DNA from 4 places in the Methylobacterium sp. AC433 genome. Region 3 is predicted to be linked to each of the others. Evidence: predicted binding sites of a transcription regulator. Region 3 holds the regulator's gene; each other region holds the start of a gene.

Region 1 (3,647 bases), on a different contig from region 3:
CGGCGAGAAGCTGATCCGCCTCGTCGAGGTGATCGAGGACCAGGACGACGTCCAGAACGTCTTCGTCAATTTCACCCTGTCGGACGCCCTGATGGAGAAGCTCCAGGGCTGATCGATCGAAGCCCGCCCGTCAGGCGGCCTTCACGGTCTCGAGGAACCGGTTCACCTCGGTGCCGAGGTGATCGGCCTCCTGCGCCAGCTCGGACGCGGAGGCGAGGACCCGGGCGGCCGCTTCGCCCGTTTCCCCGGCCGATTGCGCGACGCCGCCGATGGTGGCCGTGATCGCTCCCGTACCGGTCGCGGCCTCGGCCACGTTGCGGATGATCTCTCGGGTCGCCGATCCCTGCTGGTCCACCGCCGCCGCGATGGCGTCCGCGGTCAGGCTCATGGTCCGGATCTGCGCGGCGATCGCCTCGATGGCCGTGACCGCCTCGCGGGTCGTGCCCTGGATCGCGTTGATCTGCCCCGTGATCTCCTCGGTGGCCCGCGCGGTCTGGTTGGCGAGTTCCTTCACCTCCGCCGCGACCACGGCGAAGCCGCGGCCCGCCTCGCCGGCCCGGGCCGCCTCGATGGTGGCGTTGAGCGCCAGGAGGTTGGTCTGGCCGGCGATGCCGGAGATCATCCCGACGACGTCGCCGATCCGGGCCGCCCCCGTGCTCAGGGCGTGAACCAGCTGGCCGGTGGCGTCCGCCTGGCCCACCGCGCCCTGCGCCATCCGCGCGGATTCCGCGACCTGGCGGCCGATCTCCTGGACCGAGGCGCCGAGCTCCTCGGCGGCGCCGGCCACCCGGTCCACGTTCCGCGCGGCCATCTCGGCGGCGCCGGCCACGGATCCGGCCCGGCCCGCCGTGCCCTCCGCCGTCCCCGTCATGGACCGTGCGGTCGCCTGCATCGCCGCCGCGGCCTGCGTGACCCGGCCGAGGATGCCGCCCACGGCCGATTCGAAGTACTGGGCGGTCTGCTGCATCGCCGCCCGCCGCTGCGCATCGGCCCCCGCCCGCGCCAGGGCGGTCTCCGATTCCAGGGCCTGCATCCGCTCCACCTGCACCCGGATGGCGCCCTCGGACGCGACCTGCGCCGCGAAGGCGGTCGTGATGGTGCGGGCGACCCAGGCCAGCACGCCCGTCTCGAGAACCAGGATGACGGCATGGAGTACCACGCGCGCGAGATCCGCGCTTCGGGGCCCGCCGGGGAAGATCAGCGCCGGCATCGCGATGTTGAGGGCGAGATGGTGGCCGGCGACGGCCGCGGCGCAGGCCACCAGGATGGTCCAGTCGCACCACGCGACGACCACCGCCATGCAGGCGAAGAAGTACATGTGCAGGTCGATCTGCCACGGATGCCCCGCCAGCGCGGAGAGCAGGATCGCCGCCATGCCGATGAGCGACAGGCTGCTGACCAGCCGCGTCGTCAGGCCGGTCGGCGCGCGCCGCCAGGCCAGGGTGCTGAATCCTGCCAGCAGCCCTGCGATCACCAGGGGCACCGTCAGCCCATTGCCGACGAGCCAGGCGCCGAGCCCGATGATCGGCAGGTGCAGCCAGAGGAAGGCGATGAGAAATCGGCCGAAGGTCTGCCGAAGGGTGTCGAGGTTCGTCATCGCCGGGCCGTGTCCGTTGCGGAAGTCTGGTTGCGGGGTTCAGGTCCGGGAAGCGGGCGTGCAGGCCGTCGCGAACCGGGCGTCGACGACGAGCCAGGCCCCGGAGGCATAGAGCCGGGCGACCAGATCGGACGATCCGGCCCGAACCACGAGGACGTTGCTCCAGCCGCCGAGGCGCAGGATGGTGCCGCCCGCCCGCGCCACGATGGCGGCGGCGTCCCGGCCGGGAGGGGCGATCACCGCCACGGTCTCCGACATCGGAACCGCCATCACGCCGACCGGCAGCACCAGGGTCGCGATCGCCGCGAAGCCACCGAGGAGCCGGTTCAGGCGAGGGGAGGGCGCGAGGTCTGACACGAGGACTGCAATCCGCAGGGAATCTGTCCTGTGTTAATACGATAGGATCTTCTAAGAAGCGGTTACGGGCCGTCTTCGTCGGCGGCGCACCGGTCCCTGTGCGAGACTCGTGCTCCGCGAACAATGCCTCGGCCGGTTCTCACAAGGTTCGCTGCGGCGGATCGATCGATGCCGGCCGGCGATTTCGGGGGCGAGACCGGAACGCTTTCGATGCGTCGGTCGAGATCCGCCGGGTTAGACTTGGCTCATCCTGCGATCGTCATTTTCGGCTGCTGATCGGAAAGAGCTCGAGGCGCGACGGGCGGGCCTGCCGGAACCGCCGCGGCAGCGCGGATTGGCATAACGCTCCGTTCACGGTATGTCCCTAACGCTCGGAACGGCGCGATGTTCGCGCCCGGAGCCGCGCCATCCATGATCGTGTCCGCATGAGCGTTCCCGTCCGCATCCTCGGCATCGATCCGGGCCTGCGGCGCACCGGCTGGGGCGTCGTCACGGCCACGGGCACCAAGCTCGCCTACGTCGATTGCGGCGTCGTCACCTCGGACGGGGACCTGCCGCTCGCCCTGCGCCTGCGTGAGCTCTACGAGGGCATCACCCGCATCGTCGAGGCGTTCCGGCCGGACGAGGTCTCGGTCGAGGAGACCTTCGTCAACAAGGACGCGCAGGCCACGCTGAAGCTCGGCCATGCCCGCGCGGTGGCGCTGCTGGTCCCGGCGCTCGCCGGCATGCCGGTGTTCGAGTACTCGGCCAACCTGATCAAGAAGACGGTCGCGGGGTCGGGACACGCCGAGAAGGTCCAGATCCAGGCCATGGTGAAGTTCCTGCTGCCCAAGGCCGAGTTCAAGGTCGCCGACGCCGCGGATGCGCTGGCCATCGCCATCACCCACAACAGCCATCGCGGCGCCCATGCCCTGAAGCGCGAGCACGTCCCCGTGCCCGGGACGAGCAGCCTGGCGGCGGCCCGCATCGCGGCGGCCCTGGCCCGGGGCTGACCGGGCCGGGCCTGGACTCTCCCGGCCCGCCCGTGCAGTGCCTCCCGGCGGAACACGCGGGCGAACCGGGCGGAGAGCGAGGGGAATGGCCGACCAAGGGGCGATGCGCCCGACTCTGCCGATCGGCGACACGCTGCGCGATGGCGGGGCCTCCGGGCTCCGGTCAGTCCGCGCCCTCGGCTCGGCCACGACCGTGGCCTTCGTCGTCGTCCTGGCCAAGGAAGCGGCCCATACGCTGATGGGCGATCCGACGGCCCCCGCCCGCTTCCAGGACGACGTCTTCCTCGTCGATTGCGCCTGCACGATCCTGCTCGCGCCCTACTGGATGGCGATGTTCCGGCTCATCCTCGATGCGGGCGGCTCCGTGCGCGCGGTCGCCGAGGGCCGGGCCGGCCCGTTCCGGGACTTCCTCGCCCTCGAACTTTTCTGGCTCCTGGTCAGCGGACTGCTCGACCGCGCGCTCTCGTCGGACATGCTCGGGCCGGGCCGGCTGATCGTCGGCTTCTCGGCCTGGATCGCCCTGCTGCTCCTGCAGATCCGGACCAGCATGCTGGCGCCCGCCCTGGCGCTGGGCGCGCCCGACGCGACCCTGCGCGCGGTGTTCGCGATGACGCGCGGATCGGCCGCGCGCATCGGCCTGATCCTGATCGCGACGATCCTGCCCCTCGGCCTCGTCGACCGCATGCTGCACGCGCCCGAGC
Region 2 (3,647 bases), on a different contig from region 3:
TGCTGACGCCGAAGGGCGCCTCGACCCCCTTCGGCACGGCGCCGCGCACCAAGGGCTACACCATCAAGGCGATCTTCGAGATCGGCATGACCGAGTTCGACTCGACCTTCGTGTTCATGCCGCTCACCGAGTCCCAGGCCTTCTTCAACCGGGACGCCGATGTCAGCCTGATCGAGATCTACCTCGACAATGCCGAGGCGGTGGGCGCGATGCGGCCCGACCTCGAGATGGCGGCCGAGCGACCGGTTCTCCTCACCGACTGGCGCCAGCGCAACCGAACCTTCTTCGGCGCCCTGGAGGTGGAGCGGAACGTGATGTTCCTGATCCTCAGCCTGATCGTCGTGGTGGCGACCCTGAACATCATCTCGGGGCTGATCCTGCTGGTGCGCGACAAGTCGAGCGACATCGCCATCCTGCGCACCATGGGGGCGACGCCCGGCACCATCATGCGGGTGTTCCTGATCAACGGCGCGCTGATCGGCGTGGTCGGCACCCTGAGCGGCCTGGCGCTCGGCATCCTGATCACGATGAACATCAAGGGCATCCAGCGGGTGCTGTTCCCCTCCGCCTGGGACCCCACCGTGCGTTTCCTCGCCGAGATCCCGGCCGAGATGAACGCCAACGAGATCACCGTGGTGGTCGTCACCTCCATCGCCCTGTCGCTGATCGCGACGCTGTATCCCTCGTGGCGCGCCGCCCGGCTCGATCCGGTGCAGGCCCTGCGCTACGGCTGAGGCCCGAACATCCATGACCACGAAAGCCGAGGCGCCCGGCGCGCAGCCGGTCCCGGCCCTGTTCTTCGCCAAGGTGGAGCGGCGCTACGCGCAAGGGGCCGGCGAAGGGGCCGGCGCCCTCGAGATCCTGCGTCGGGCGGATTTCGCGATCTGGCCGGGCGAACTCGTCGCCCTGGTGGCGCCCTCGGGCGCCGGCAAGAGCACGCTCCTGCACCTCGCCGGCCTGCTGGAGCGGCCCGATGGCGGCGAGATCTACGTGGGCGGCAGCCCGACCGCCGCGATGGTGGATGCCGAGCGCACCCGCCTGCGCCGCGAGGAGATGGGCTTCGTCTACCAGTTCCACCATCTCCTGCCGGAGTTCTCGGCCCTGGAGAACGTGGTCATGCCGCAGCTCATCCGCGGGCTCTCGCAGCGCGAGGCGCGGGCGCGGGCGAGCGAGCTCCTCGGCTTCCTCGGCCTGAAGGAGCGCCTCCTGCACCGTCCGGCCGAGCTCTCGGGCGGCGAGCAGCAGCGCGTCGCCATCGCCCGCGCGGTGGCCAACGGACCCCGCCTGCTGCTCGCCGACGAGCCCACCGGCAATCTCGACCCGCACACCGCCGCCCACGTCTTCGGCATCTTGGTCTCGCTGGTGCGCGCCTCCGGCCTCGCCGCCCTCGTGGCCACCCACAACATGGATCTGGCCGCCCGCATGGACCGGCGGGTGACGATCCGGGACGGGCTGATCGAGCAACTGCCCTGACGGGGCGGATGGGCGCTCCACGCGGACGATCTCTGGTGATCGAGAGTCCGACGCCTTGTTTGAGCGTTCTGGGCCGATCTGTGATCCTGGGCCAAGTCGACGATATTGACCAAGCCTTAACTACGATTCAGAAGCTCGAAGACTTTCGCTTTACATAGAACAAAACAAGAACAAAACTCGGGACGTCAACGAAAGGCGAGGCCCATGTTCAAGCGGATGATCCTGACGGGTGCGGTCGAGTTCATGGCCTTCGGGCTCCTGGCGGTGTCCATCGCCGCCTGGGCTGTCGCATTGGCGCCCTTGCGATAGCGTTGCGGTCCGGGCACAGACCGGAACTCTCCACAGCCAAACCGCGGGCGGCCGGCGGTCCGGCATGGATTCCTTCACGGCGAGGCGCTCTGGTGCAGGGATGGCGCGCATCCTCAAAGACCCGGCTTACGTCCACCTCCACGTCCATTCGTCGTTCTCCCTGCTCGAAGGGGCCCTGAAGGTCGGCGACATCGTGAAGGCCGCCCTGGCCGACCGGCAGCCGGCGCTGGCGCTCACCGACACCAACAACCTGTTCGGCGCGCTGGAATTCTCCGAGAAGGCCGCCGGCGCTGGCATCCAGCCGATCCCCGGCCTCCAGCTCACCGTGGCCTTCGAGGCGCCCGACCCGATGGCGCGCATCGGGCAGGCACAGGCGTCCTGCGCCAACGTCGTGCTGCTGGCCCAGGACGAGACCGGCTACGGCAACCTGCTGCGGCTGGCGAGCCGGGCCTATTTCGACGTCGCTCTGGGCGACGCGCCCCGGGTCACCGTCCAGGCGCTCGCCGAGTCGAGCGCCGGCCTGATCGCCCTGACCGGCGGCTCCACGGGACCCCTCGACAGCGCCCTCAGGATGGGCCGGGCCGAGCTCGCCGCCGGCCGCCTGGCGCAGCTGCGCGCGGCCTTCGGCGAGGACACCCTCTACGTGGAGATCCTGCGCCACGGCCTCGCCGACGAGCGCGTGGTCGAGCGGGAATTGCTGCGGCTCGCCGACGGCCACGGCCTCTCGGTGGTGGCGGCCAACGAGCCGTTCTTCGCCCGCGAGGGCGACTACGACGCCCACGACGCGCTGCTGGCCATCGCGGATGGCCGCCTCGTCTCGGACGACCGCCGCCGCAGGCTGACCCCGCGCCACGGCTTCAAGACCCGGGCCGAGATGGCCGCGCTCTTCGCCGACCTGCCGGACGCCCTGAACGCCACCGTCGAGATCGCCATGCGCTGCGCCTACCGCGTGCGCACCCGCAAGCCGATCCTGCCGAATTTCGGCGTCGTCGCCGCCCTCGACGCCGCCGCGCCCGAGGCCGTTCCCGCCGTCGCGGCGGCGCCGCCCCTCGACGAGCCGGCGGAGCTGCGCCGGCAGGCGGAGGCCGGCCTCGAACTGCGCCTCGCCCAGCACGGCACCGCGCCGGGCATGTCCGAGCAGGTCTACCGCGACCGCCTCGCCTTCGAGCTCGACGTCATCGTGGGCATGAAGTTTCCCGGCTACTTCCTGATCGTGTCGGACTTCATCAAGTGGGCCAAGGACCACGACATCCCGGTGGGTCCGGGCCGCGGCTCCGGCGCCGGCTCCCTGGTGGCCTGGTCGCTCCTCATCACCGATCTCGACCCGCTCCGCTTCGGCCTGCTCTTCGAGCGCTTCCTCAACCCCGAGCGCGTCTCGATGCCGGATTTCGACATCGACTTCTGCGTCGAGGGCCGCGAGCGCGTGATCCAGTACGTGCAGCAGCGCTACGGCGAGCGGCAGGTGGCGCAGATCATCACCTTCGGCACCCTGCTGGCCCGCGGCGTGCTGCGCGACGTCGGCCGCGTCCTGGAGATGCCCTACGGGCAGGTCGACAAGCTTACCAAGCTCGTACCGCAGAACCCGGCCAACCCCGTCACCCTGGTCCAGGCCATCGAGGGCGAGCCGAAGCTGCAGCAGGCGATCGAGGAGGAGCCGATCGTCGCCCGCCTCATGGAGATCTCGAAGAAGCTCGAGGGCCTGCACCGGCACGCCTCGACCCACGCCGCCGGCGTCGTCATCGGCGACCGACCGCTGGAGCAGCTGGTGCCGCTCTACCGCGATCCGAAGACCGGCATGCGGGTGACCCAGTTCAACATGAAGTGGGTCGAGGCCGCGGGCCTCGTGAAGTTCGACTTCCTCGGCC
Region 3 (3,647 bases):
CCGGCCTCCACAACCGCAGCCAGGTCCGCCATGTGCCGGGCGCTGCGAGCGGCGACGCAATCCGGGAACTCCGCGAGGCCGGCCCGGCGCATCAGGTGGCAGTTCTTCACCTCGACGTGGCATGGCGGCACTTCCTCGCCCGTGGCGAGGAAGTCGACGCGGCTGGCCTGCGCGTAGCGGACTTCCGGGCGCAGGACGGTGTAGCCGCCGAGCACCGGCAGGCTGCCGTCCGCGAAGGCTTCCGCCACCAGGGCGTTCGGCCGCATCGTGTTGACGCCCACCCATTGCCGCCCGCCGGGCAGGTCCGCCTCCACCAGTTCCCAGGAGAAAGCCAGCTTGCGCGTCGGGCTCCGGGTCTCGGACACGAGTGCGCGCGCGCCCGGAACCGCGAGGCCCAGCATCGCCCCGGGATTGGGGCAGTGGGCGGTGACCAGGGAGCCGTCGCCTAGTTCCATGTCGGCCAGGAAGCGCTTGTAGCGACGCACGAGGCGCGCCTCGATCAGGGGCGCGGAGAAGCGCATCGGCGGATCCGGGGCAAGAAATAGGTTGATGCGGGCTCCCGTCGGCGCGGAATCGGGCAGTCCTGAGGCGCCTGGGCTGGTCAGTGCTACCCGGATGCGACAGAATTCGCGGGGCGCGCCCCGGGTCGTTAGCCGGGAAAGCCGCTGTTCGTCCGCGAGGCCGCCATGTTCAATCTGTTCGACATTCTCCAGGCGCAGGCGGGCGCCAATGCGCAGGGATTCGGACGGCAGTTCGGCCTGTCGCCGGAACAGGGCCTGCGTGCGATGGAGGCTCTGATGCCGGCGCTGACCATGGGCCTGCAGCGCAACGTCGCTCACGATCCCACCGGCTTCGCCCACCTGTTCAACCTCGTGGGGCCGACTGCCCCCATGGCACCGAGCGCGACGCCGCAGATGGACATGCTGGTCAAGCAGTTGTTCGGCTCGCCACATCTCAGCCAGGCGGTGCTGCAGCAGGCGGCGACCGTCAGCGGCGTCGCGATGCCGGCCCTGAAGCAGATGCTGCCGGTCATGGCCGGTATGGTGGTGGCGGGGATCGTCCACGTCATGATCAACCAGGCGCCTGCGCCTGCGCCGGCCTCGCGCGCCGAGGCGAATCCCTTCGGCTTCCCCCCCAACGCCTGGTCGGAGATGATGGAGGCGTTCCTGAAATCGGGTGCCTCCGCCGCGAGTCCCGCGCCCTCGCCGCCTCAGGCGCGGGCGCGCCCGACGCCGCCCCGGCTCACGGCCCCGTCACGGCCAGGGGCCGATGCACCGGACAAGACTGCTGCGGACGCCCCCTTCGACGTGATGCAGCAGATGTTCCAGACCGGCCTGGAGGTGCAGCAGGAAAACGCGCGCGCCATGCAGCGCCTGTTCGACACCTTCTGGCAGGATCCCCGCGTTTCCACCGAGGCGGGGGGCGAGGCCCCCGGTGCCAAGCCCCGCAGCGGACGGACCCGGACGTCGTAGCGCCACCACACCGTCGTCCGCGACAGGCCGCTCCCGATCGGGCCAGGGCCCCGACGCGTCCGCGGCAACGGGCATCCGTGAAGGGATCTGCCCACGGCGCGGTTCCGGCCATCCCCGGCACCTCGAGGGCTCTTGACAGGAACCCTTGCAGAACACTTACGGAACGTTTAATGTGTTCGTGGTTTGTTTCTGGTGCCATCCGCCGCGCTTCGTGGCGCTAACGAAGAGTGTCCCGCATGTTGACGCGTAAGCAGCTGGACCTGCTCCAGTTCATCCAGCTTCGGATGCGCGAGAGCGGCGTTCCTCCGTCCTTCGACGAGATGAAGGACGCCCTCGATCTGAAGTCGAAATCGGGTATCCACCGCCTGATCACGGCCCTCGAGGAGCGCGGCTTTCTGCGCCGGCTGCCGAATCGGGCGCGCGCCATCGAGGTGATCCGGATGCCGGAGAGCCTGGGCGGGAACGCGGGCGCGTCCCGCGCCGCTCCGGCTCCCGAGGTGCGCCGCTTCACGCCTAGCGTGGTCGAAGGTGGCAAGGGCAAGGGCTTGCCGGCGGGTGCCTCGGTGTCCCGCCTGCCGACGACGCAGGCCACTGACGAGAGCGGCCGGGCGGTGACCATCCCGGTGATGGGCCGGATCGCGGCCGGCACGCCGATCTCGGCCATCCAGGAGCAGAGTCACTCGGTGACGATGTCGCCGGACTTCCTCGCCGGCGGCGAACATTACGCCCTGGAGGTGCGCGGCGACTCGATGATCGAAGCGGGAATCCTCGACGGGGACCTCGTGGTCATCCGTAAACAGGACACCGCGAATACCGGCGACATCATCGTGGCGCTCATCGACGACGAGGAGGCGACCCTGAAGCGCCTGCGTCGGCGCGGTTCATCCATCGCCCTGGAAGCCGCGAACCCGGCCTACGAGACCCGCGTGCTCGGTCCGGACCGGGTCCAGATCCAGGGGCGCCTGGTCAGCCTCGTTCGTCGCTACTGAAGGCTCTCGCCGTCCGGTTCGTCACCGGACGAATCCGACGGATCGCCAGTTCGGTCCGGCGCCGCTCGCGGCGTCGGCGGGCTGAACAGGTCCGATGGGGCCGGTGCCGCTTCCGTTGGTTTTCGTGACGAATTCGCGCGCCAGGGGACGAGGTCACCAAAACGTTTGGCCGTCGCGCGTACCGGGCCATCGCGGGCGAGGCGAATCGACGTCGCGCCGTGTGACTGCAGGAAATTCCGGTCGACGATGATCGGCGCGGCACAGCCTGGAGGGGCGGATTGCCGGGAAATCAGGATCTCGGCCCTGGCGCAATCCTCCCCGAGCGCGCGCTTGTCGGTGGTCAGCGCGAGCGCGCGGCCGTCTGGCGTGATCAAGGTGCAGCCGAGGCGATCGCAGCGCGCCCCCTGAAACGCTGGGACGTCTTCCACCTTGCGGCCGTCGCCATCCGCCTTCAGCCATTGCCCGAGGACGAAGGAGGGTGGCCGCCCCAGAGTGGCGAGCCGCCCGCTGCGGTCCCGGATCGCCGCACCCGCCCCCTCGCGATCGATGTAGATGTCGTGGCGATCCGGAGTGGCCGCGCAGGCGATGCCGATTGCCGCCGGAAGCAGGCCGAGCCAGCGCAACGACGAGGCCGGGAGGGTCAGGACGATCAGCGCGGATGCCATGAGACCGAGAGCACCCGCCCCGAACGCCGGAATCACCACGACCGCGTGCCCGAAGCCCGCGATCCAGGTGGAGATCGTCAGCATCCCTCGCACAGCGAGGCCCATCGCCCACCAGACCGGCTGATCCAGGGCAAACGGATAGGCGAGGATGCCGAGGACGGCCGACGGCATCACGGCCAGGGAGACCAGCGGCAGGGTGAGCGCATTCCCCACCAGCCCGAAGGGCTGGATCGTCTGGAAATGATAGGTCGCGAAGGGAGCCGTGGCGATCTGTGCGACGAGGGTCGTCGCCAGGGTGCCGACGATCGCCGTGGTCAGCAGAGCGAAAGCGCGGGGCAGCAGGCCGATCCCATCGCGGCGCAGCCCGCGGCCGCCGATCAGCGGTGCGCAGGCGATCAGGCCGGCGACCGCTCCGAACGACATCTGGAAGCTCGGGCCGAGGAGCCCCTCCGGCTCGCGCGCCAGGGCGATCAGGGCGGCGATCGCCAGGTTCCGCATGCTGAGGGCCGGCCGGTCGACCA
Region 4 (3,647 bases), on a different contig from region 3:
CTCCGCCGGCGTCACCACGCCGTCGGACTTGGCCATCTTGGCGGCGAGCGCCACGAGGCCGGTGGTGAAGACCACGTCGCGCGGCGTGGCGCCGAACAGCGCGCCCTCGCGGTCGACCAGGAAGTGCCCGGCCACGCCGCCGACGAGGCCGCCGAGGGGACCGCCGATGGCGAGGCCTAGGCCGGCCCCTCCGAGCTTGCCCCAGATGCCCGCGCTCATCGCGAGGCCCCGCGGACGCTGGGAACGGTGCAGGAGGGGACAGGCGGCATGGGCGGTATCGACAAGGGTGGGATCGGCTTCGGCACGAAACGAAGCGCGTCCTTACACCGGACGGCTCCGTTTCGGCGAGGGGCGATCGCTCGGGTCGCCTCGGCCCCTCAGCGCCGGGCGCAGAGGCCGACGAGACCCTGGCTCTCGGCGGGACAGGCCGCGCTCAAGGTTCCGTCGGCGCCCGCCGTCACGATGGCGCTGCCCCCCTTCAGGCACAGGGCCGAGGCGAGGATCTCGCTGCCCTCGCAGGTGATGGCGCAGCCCGAGGCCGGGCAGGTGTCCTGGCGCACCACCCGGAACGGGGATGCGGGCGCGGCCGCCGCGAGGGCGGCCTGACCGGCCTCGCCCCTGGCGCCCGCCGGTCCACGCTCGCCGGCCGGCCCCCGCGGGCCGGGCTCGCCTTTCGGACCGGCGTCGCCCTTGGGGCCGGCCTCACCCTTGAGTCCCGCTTCACCCTTGGGGCCGGGCTCGCCTCGGGCGCCCGTCTCGCCCTTCGGGCCGGGCTCGCCTCTGGCCCCGGTGTCACCTTTCGGTCCCTGAGGACCGGGCAGGCCGGCGACGCCCTGCGGCCCGGCGGGGCCGGTCTCGCCCTTGTCGCCGGTGTCGCCCTTCTGCCCGGTCTCGCCCTTCGGACCGGGCTGGCCGGCAGGGCCGCAATTGGCGATCACCGCCTCGCGCTCGTCCTCGCCCGCCTTCAGCGTGGCGATGCAGTTGGTGGGCACGTAGGGCAGGCGGAAGACGAAGCGGCCCCGGCTGTCGGCGATGATCGAGATGTCCTCGTCGAGCACCACCACGGTGCCGGGCTTGCGCACGCTGCCGGAGATGCGCAGGTCGCCGTTCTCGAAGCGGGCATCGTAGACTTGGATCGGCTGCGACGCGGCCTGCGGCCCGCGTCCCTTCGGTGCCGCCGCCTTGGGTGCCTCGCCCCTGGGCTGGGCCGCCGGCTGCGCCGCAGCGGGGAACCCTACCGCGACGGTGATCAGGCCCGACAGGACCACGAGGGCACGAGCGAGACGCATGGAGTTCTCCCGGCTGATCCGCGTCTGCTTGCGCGGCAGGTGGGGAGTGCTGCCCTGCCGTCGCCACAGGGTCAAGGGTGACGGAGCCACCGCCCCGGCCCCTGCCGTCCACAGGCATCCACAGCCTTCCACAGGCCAAGTCCTTGAACACAGGTGAAATCTCAGGAGCCCCTGGAAACCGATTGAGTATGTTCCTGTTCTGTTCTTAGCGTAGCGGAATGGAGCGGAGCTGATGAGACAGAGCCCTGAAGATCCTCCCGATGCGGAGATCGAGACCCAGCCGTCGGATCGACCGGGCGTGGAGGCGCCTTCTCCCGATGTAGGCCCCTTGGACCTCGCGGCCCTGCGCGACCTGGTGGCCGGCCGCGGCGATGCCCCGGTCCTCCGGGGCGCCCTTCCGCTGGGCATCCACGACATCGATTCGCGCCTCGCACAGGGCGGCCTCGCCCTCGGGCAGTTGCACGAGATCGCCCCGGCCCAGGCGGGGGACGAGCCGGCGGCCCTCGGCTTCGCCCTCGCCCTGGTGGCGCGCCACCTCGCCCGGGTGCGCGGCGAAGCCCTGCTGGTGGCGGGACAGGGCCATCCCCTCCCCTATGGGCATGGTCTGGCCGGTCTCGGCCTCGACCCCGGACGGCTGCTGCTGTTCGAGGTCGCCAGCGACGGCGACGCCTATCGCGCCCTGGAGGAATCCCTGCGCGCGCAGGGGCTGGCCGCCGTGGCGGGCCTCGTCGACGCCGCCCTGCCCCTGACCCAGAGCCGCCGGCTTCACCTCGCGGCCGGGCGGACCGACCTCCTCCTCCTCGTCCTGCGGCCACCGGAGGCGGAGAGCCCCAACGTGGCCGCGACCCGCTGGCGGATCGCCGCCGGCAAGGCCCTGCGCGACCGCTTCGGCTGCATCGAGCGGCCGTGCTGGCAGGTGACCCTCGACCGAAGCCGCAATGGGCGGACCGGACACTGGCTTCTGGAGTGGGATCATGCCGCGCATCGTTTCGGTCTGGCTGGAGCATTGGCCGGTCACGCGGCTGAGGCGGGCGCACGGGTCCAGCGCTCGGGATGACGGCCCCGTGGTCGTGGCCGCGATGGAGGCCAACGGCCTGCGCCTGCTCGCGGTGGACGCCGCCGCCCGCGCCCTCGGCCTCGAACCCGGCGAGACCCTGGCCCGGGCCCGCGCGCGGATCGGCACGCCCGTTTCCGTCCATCCTGCCGACCCGGAAGCGGATGAAGCCGCCCTGCACCGGCTCTGCCTCTGGGCCAAGCGCTACACCCCGGTCGTCGCGCCCTACGGCCCGGCGGAGGGCGGGGATGGATTCTTCCTCGACATCGCCGGGGCGAGCCACCTGTTCGGCGGCGAGGCGCCGCTGCAAGCGGATCTCGCCCGGCGATTGTCCGAGGGCGCGATCCCGGCGCGGATCGCGCTGGCCGACACGCCCGCCTGCGCCTTCGCCCTGGCGCGCCACGGCGGGGGCGGCCTCGTGGCGCCCGGATGCAACGGGGAGGCCCTGCGGGCCCTGCCGGTCGCGGCCCTGCGCCTCGATCCCGGCACGGCGCAGGCCCTGGCCCGCCTCGGCCTGCGCCGGATCGGCGACCTTGCCGCCGCGCCCCGCGCGCCCCTGGCCCGGCGCTTCGGCAAGATCCTGCTGCTGCGCCTCGACCAAGCCCTCGGCCACCGTCCGGAGCCCCTCGTCCCGGCGGAGGACCCGCGCGACTTCGAGGCCGTGCGCGGCTTCCTCGAACCGATCGGCCGGCCGGAGACCATCGTCGCCACGGCCATGCGCCTGATGGAGGGATTGGCCCCGCGGCTGGAGGCGGCCGGCCTCGGCGCCCGGGCTTTGCGGCTGTCCCTGACCCGCGTCGACGGGGTGGTGCGAACCCTCGACCTCGGGATGAGCCTGCCGACCCGCTGCCCGGCCCAGCTCGGGCGCCTGCTGACCCTGCGCCTCGACCGCCTCGGCCCGGCCCTCGATGCCGGTTTCGGCTTCGAGAGCGTGGGCCTCGCGGTCACCGCCACGGGTCCGATCGCGCCGCGTCAGAGGATGCTGGTGGAGGCCGCCGCCGGTGGCGAGGGAGGAGCCGGACATCTGGGCGATGCCCTGCGCCAGCGCCTCGGCCGGCGGATGATGCGGCTCGGCTTCCGGGAGAGCCACCTGCCCGAGCGGGCCGAGATCGTGGAACCCTGGGGGGCGGGCCAGCGCAGCCAGGCGGGCTGGGCCGATCCGGCGCCCCGGCCGAGCCTGCCGCCGCGGCCGCTGGTGCTGCTCAGCCGGGGCGAGGCGGCCGAAGACGTCATCGCGCTCGCCCCCGACGGGCCGCCGCACCGCTTCCGCTGGCGCCGGCGCCTGCACCGGGTCGCCCATGCGG

The links. Region 3 encodes LexA, which represses DNA repair genes until DNA is damaged. Its sites were predicted from a motif close to TGTTCNNNNTGTGTTCNG; they were not measured.
Region 1: the regulator LexA is predicted to act here: its motif matches at 2,303-2,320, upstream of ruvC (crossover junction endodeoxyribonuclease RuvC).
Region 2: the regulator LexA is predicted to act here: its motif matches at 1,629-1,646, upstream of dnaE (DNA polymerase III subunit alpha).
Region 4: the regulator LexA is predicted to act here: its motif matches at 1,479-1,496, upstream of AC0IWM_RS09880 (ImuA family protein).

Annotation. Positions count from the first base shown of each region.
Region 1 is NZ_CEEDBN010000002.1:27,298-30,944, forward strand. Features, by position in the region: gene AC0IWM_RS03630 (YebC/PmpR family DNA-binding transcriptional regulator) at 1-112, shown strand, start outside; gene AC0IWM_RS03635 (methyl-accepting chemotaxis protein) at 131-1,597, opposite strand; gene AC0IWM_RS03640 (hypothetical protein) at 1,637-1,954, opposite strand; gene ruvC (crossover junction endodeoxyribonuclease RuvC) at 2,380-2,946, shown strand; gene AC0IWM_RS03650 (hypothetical protein) at 3,032-3,647, shown strand, end outside.
Region 2 is NZ_CEEDBN010000002.1:93,788-97,434, forward strand. Features, by position in the region: gene AC0IWM_RS03960 (lipoprotein-releasing ABC transporter permease subunit) at 1-734, shown strand, start outside; gene AC0IWM_RS03965 (ABC transporter ATP-binding protein) at 748-1,473, shown strand; gene dnaE (DNA polymerase III subunit alpha) at 1,883-3,647, shown strand, end outside.
Region 3 is NZ_CEEDBN010000013.1:91,276-94,922, forward strand. Features, by position in the region: gene sfsA (DNA/RNA nuclease SfsA) at 1-521, opposite strand, end outside; gene AC0IWM_RS17510 (DUF937 domain-containing protein) at 687-1,472, shown strand; gene lexA (transcriptional repressor LexA) at 1,709-2,461, shown strand; gene AC0IWM_RS17520 (ComEC/Rec2 family competence protein) at 2,455-3,647, opposite strand, start outside.
Region 4 is NZ_CEEDBN010000005.1:67,671-71,317, reverse strand. Features, by position in the region: gene AC0IWM_RS09890 (molecular chaperone DjiA) at 1-219, opposite strand, end outside; gene AC0IWM_RS09885 (collagen-like protein) at 378-1,289, opposite strand; gene AC0IWM_RS09880 (ImuA family protein) at 1,522-2,346, shown strand; gene AC0IWM_RS09875 (Y-family DNA polymerase) at 2,264-3,647, shown strand, end outside.